Regions from separate parts of the Bradyrhizobium sp. BLXBL-03 genome, predicted to be linked through region 2. Evidence: riboswitches for the same ligand, from Rfam matches in the RefSeq annotation. Region 2 holds a riboswitch; the other holds the start of a gene.
What was found. Region 2 has a riboswitch for S-adenosylmethionine ahead of metX (homoserine O-acetyltransferase MetX). Riboswitches for the same ligand answer to the same signal wherever they lie in the genome.

Region 1: another riboswitch for S-adenosylmethionine. It lies ahead of ACNJX9_RS37990 (O-succinylhomoserine sulfhydrylase); the one in region 2 lies ahead of metX (homoserine O-acetyltransferase MetX).

The regions. Positions count from the first base shown of each region.
Region 1 covers NZ_CP182470.1:8,051,407-8,053,802, reverse strand. Annotated here, with positions in the region: gene ACNJX9_RS37990 (O-succinylhomoserine sulfhydrylase) at 12-1,199, opposite strand; SAM riboswitch at 1,273-1,352, opposite strand; gene ACNJX9_RS37985 (2'-deoxycytidine 5'-triphosphate deaminase) at 1,463-2,396, shown strand, end outside.
Region 2 covers NZ_CP182470.1:7,771,207-7,773,602, reverse strand. Annotated here, with positions in the region: gene ACNJX9_RS36630 (chorismate mutase) at 1-696, opposite strand, end outside; SAM riboswitch at 845-924, shown strand; gene metX (homoserine O-acetyltransferase MetX) at 1,017-2,234, shown strand; gene metW (methionine biosynthesis protein MetW) at 2,237-2,396, shown strand, end outside.

The DNA.
Region 1 (2,396 bases), 280 kb from region 2:
TCGCGATCACCTCACGCCTTCTCCAGCGCCGCGGTCAGATCCTCGATCAGATCATCGGCATGCTCGAGCCCGGCCGAGAAGCGGATGAATCCCTCGCTGATGCCGAGTGCGGCACGATCCTCCGGCTTCAGCCGCTGATGCGTCGTCGTCGCCGGATGCGTGACCAGGCTCTTGGCATCGCCAAGATTGTTCGAGATCTTTGCGAGCTTGAGCTCGTTGAGCACCCGGAATGCAGCCGCCTTGCCGCCTTTGACCTCGAAGCCGACCAGCGTCGAGCCGCCGCGCATCTGCTTCTTCACCAGAGCCGCCTGCGGATGGTCCTCGCGGCCGGGATAGACCAGCCGCGCGATCTTGGGATGGCTCGCCAGCACATCGGCGATGCGCGCTGCCGTGTCGGTCTGCGCGCGCACGCGCACACCTAGCGTCTCCAGGCCCTTGAGCAGCACCCAGGCGTTGAACGGCGAGATCGATGGGCCGGTCTGGCGCATGAAATTGTGGATGTGCTCGGCGATGAAGGCTTCCGAGGACAGGATGATGCCGCCCAGGCACCGGCCCTGGCCGTCGATGTGCTTGGTCGCGGAGTAGACGACGACGTCGGCGCCTAACGCGAGCGGGCTCTGCCAGATCGGCGTCGCGAAAACGTTGTCGACCACGAGCCGCGCGCCGCCCTTGTGGGCGATCTCGGCAATCGAGGGAATGTCGAGCACGTCGAGCGTCGGATTGGTCGGGCTCTCCAGGAAGAACGTCTTGGTGTTCGGCTTCACCGCGCGTTGCCATTGGTCGAGATTGGCGCCATCGACCAGCGTGGTCTCGATGCCGTAGCGAGGAAGCAGATCCTGAATGACGTAGAGGCACGAGCCGAACAGCGCGCGCGAGGCCACGACATGGTCGCCGGCCTTGAGCGGCGCGAGGATCGCCGTCGTCACCGCGGCCATGCCTGTCGCCGCCGAGCGTGCCGCTTCGGCGCCTTCGAGCTCGATCATGCGGCGCTCGAACATCGCGATCGTCGGATTCGAGTAACGCGAATAGATGAAGCCGGGGTCTTCGCCCTTGAACCGCGCCTCGCACTCCTCGGCGCTGTTGTAGACATACCCTTGCGTCAAAAACAGCGCCTCCGATGTCTCGCCATATTGCGAGCGCAGGGTGCCGGAATGGACCAGGCGGGTTTCGGGGCGGTAAGAGGCAGGCGACTTCGACATAGGACCCTCCGATATGACCGTCTTGTCGAGATGGTCATAAAAAAACCGGCCTGGATATCTCCACGGGCCGGGATCACAGAGGTCCCCGGCCTGTTTAGCGACTTATTTAACGTGGCTGCAAGCCGGCCGGCTCAAATCACCACGGGATAAGTGATGCTCATATTCCGCAATGCCCTTTCCGTCAAGGCGTCCATCGGATAGCCGTAAAAGGCTCGTATGTCCCGCAAGTCCGGATATACGCGACCCCTGACGAGGACCCCCGGTTGACGTTCACGGTTGCCGCCGACGCCAATGGTATCCTGCCCGACCGCATGATCGCGGCGATGGCGGAAGCGGGCCTCATCCTGCCCGCCTATGATTTCGTCGAAAGCCAGATCCAGCCGGCGAGCCTCGATCTGCGTCTCGGCGATATCGCCTATCGCGTCCGCGCCAGTTTCCTGCCCGGTCCCGGCGCCACCGTCGCCGAGCGCATCGACGAGTTGAAGCTGCACGAGTTCAGCCTCGCCGACGGTGCGGTGCTGGAAACCAACTGCGTCTATATCGTGCCGCTACTGGAGAGCCTGGCGCTACCGCCGGAGATCGTCGCGGCGGCCAATCCGAAAAGCTCGACCGGCCGGCTCGACGTCTTCACCCGCGTGATCGCCGACGGCACGCGCCGCTTCGATATGATCGGCGCCGGCTATCACGGCCCGCTCTATGCCGAGATCAGCCCGAAGACGTTTCCGGTGCTGGTCCGCGAAGGCTCGCGCCTGAGCCAAGTGCGCTTCCGCACTGGTGACGCCATCCTCAATGCCGATGCGCTCGAAAGCTTGCATGCCGTTGAGCGTCTCGTCGACATCGACGATGCCGATCTGACCGGCGGCGTCGCCGTCTCGGTCGATCTCTCCGGGGAGAAAGGCAATGGCTTCGTCGGCTATCGCGCCAAGCGCCACACCGGCGTGGTCGATGTCGATCGCCGCTCCGGCTATGCGGTGGAAGATTTCTGGGAGCCGATCTCGGCCCGTCCCGACGGCAGCCTGATCCTCGACCCCGGCGAGTTCTACATCCTCGCCTCCAAGGAAGCCGTGCAGGTGCCGCCCGATTACGCGGCGGAGATGGTGCCGTTCGACCCGCTGGTCGGCGAATTCCGCGTGCATTATGCCGGCTTCTTCGATCCCGGCTTCGGCTATGCCGGTGCCGGCGGGCTAGGATCGCGCG
Region 2 (2,396 bases):
GTCGAAGGCGGTATCGGGCACCGCCACGATCTCGGCGAGCGGCGACAGCGCCCGCGCGACCTCCGCGTTCCACCCCGACACGCGCACGCTGAAGGTCTCGACCTCCGTCACCACGGCGCTGTCGGCGACGCGCGAGATCGCGAACACCGGCAGCGACGCCGGATGATCGGCGCGCTCGACAAAGGGCATGCGCGCGATGATCTTCGGCGCGCCCACGGCTTCCAGCTCCAGCCACCACGGCGTGCGGCTCGATGTCGCCGAGACCAGCGCGAGGTCACCCTTGGATTTCGCCACCGCCTCGACCGCCGCCTGCGCACTGAAATGCGCGACATACGGCACCGTGAAGCCGAAATGGAAGCGCACGGAATCGCGCATCGCGGGCTCGCTCGCCGAGATGTCGGCATGCACGGAGAACGGCGCCTGCACATAGGTGAAGGTCGAGATGATGACGCGCCAGATGCTTTCGACCGTGTCGAGCGGCAGGATGCCGCGATGCCGCTGCACGATCTCGCGCATCATCGAGGCCTCGCGCGCGGGCCGGAACGCCGAGCCGACCTCCTGGGTCTGCTTCACCTGGATCAGCCGGTCGATGATGTCGCCGCGCTGCATCAACAGGCGATGCATGGCCTCGTCGATCGCGTCGATCTCCTTGCGCAATTCCTGCAGCGATGGTGGCGCGGGCGGACGTTGGGACATATCTGACTAGGCGGTTATGAGGCTTCGGAGAATGTCCTGATTAGGCAGTCGGGGCGGCGAAAGCAAAGAGAAATGACGGCCTGCAAGGCGGCCGGTTGAGAGACGTCCGGCTGCGACTTGACGAAATCGGCCCAAGCCGGTAGGTTTTTGCCCGTTCCGTGGTCATTTGAGCCGGCCGGCTTGCAGCCACGTTAAAAAACTCGCTAAACAGGCCGGGGACGCTTCCGATCCCGGCCGAACCTATCGTTCAGGCCGGGTTTTTCATGGCCTGATTTCATCGCGGTCTCACGTCCGATCGCAAACGAGGTCGATGGTCAGAGATGGTTGGCGTCAAGTCTGTCCCAAGTCCTACGATCCCAAGTCCTACGATCAGTGCCGACGATCGGTCGCATGAGGTCGATCATCCGAGTTCAGAGGTCGCGCGGTTCGGCGCCGACCAACCGCTGCGGCTCGATTGCGGTGTCGATCTCACCCCGTTCCAAATTGCCTACAAGACCTATGGCGAGCTCAACGCCGATCGCTCCAATGCGGTGCTGATCTGCCATGCGCTGACCGGCGACCAGCACGTCGCCAATGTCCATCCGGTCACCGGCAAACCCGGCTGGTGGGAGACTCTGGTCGGCCCCGGCCGGCCGCTCGATCCGAGCAAATACTTCATCATCTGCTCCAACGTGATCGGCGGCTGCATGGGCTCGACCGGGCCCGCCTCGATCAATCCAGCCACCGGCAAGGTGTGGGGCCTGGATTTCCCTGTCATCACCATTCCCGACATGGTGCGCGCGCAGGCGATGCTGATCGACCGGCTCGGCATCGATACGCTGTTTGCCGTCGTCGGCGGCTCGATGGGCGGCATGCAGGTGCTGCAATGGACCGCGGCGTACCCTGCGCGTGTCTACTCAGCGCTGGCGATCGCCTGTTCGACGCGGCACTCGGCGCAGAACATCGCCTTCCACGAGCTCGGCCGCCAGGCCGTCATGGCCGATCCCGACTGGCACAATGGCGCCTATGCCGATCAGGGCATCCATCCGCATCGCGGCCTCGCGGTCGCGCGCATGGCCGCGCACATCACCTATCTGTCGGACGCTGCGCTGCATCGCAAGTTCGGCCGCCGCATGCAGGACCGCGAGCTGCCGACTTTCTCGTTCGACGCCGATTTCCAGGTCGAGTCCTATCTGCGCTACCAGGGCTCGTCCTTCGTCGAGCGCTTCGACGCCAATTCCTATCTCTATCTGACGCGCGCGATGGATTATTTCGACATCGCCGCCGACCATGGCGGCGTGCTGGCGAAGGCGTTCGCAGGGATTGAGACCCGCTTCTGCGTGGTCTCCTTCACCAGCGACTGGCTGTTCCCTACTTCGGAATCGCGCGCGCTGGTGCATGCGCTGAATGCGTCCAGCGCGCGGGTGTCGTTCGCGGAGATCGAGACCGATCGCGGCCACGATGCCTTCCTGCTCGACGTGCCCGAATTCTTCGACATCTCCCGCGCCTTCCTGCAATCCGCCGGCAAGGCGCGCGGACTCACGAACAAGGACGGCTAGCGATGTCTGTGCAGCAAGTACTGCCGCTGAACGGCCTCGCGGCTGAGCAGTCGGGCCCATTTCGCGCCGACCATCTGCTGGTCGCCGAAATGGTCAAGCCGGGTTCGAAGGTGCTCGACGTCGGCTGCGGCGACGGCGATCTGCTTCAGCTCTTGGAGACCC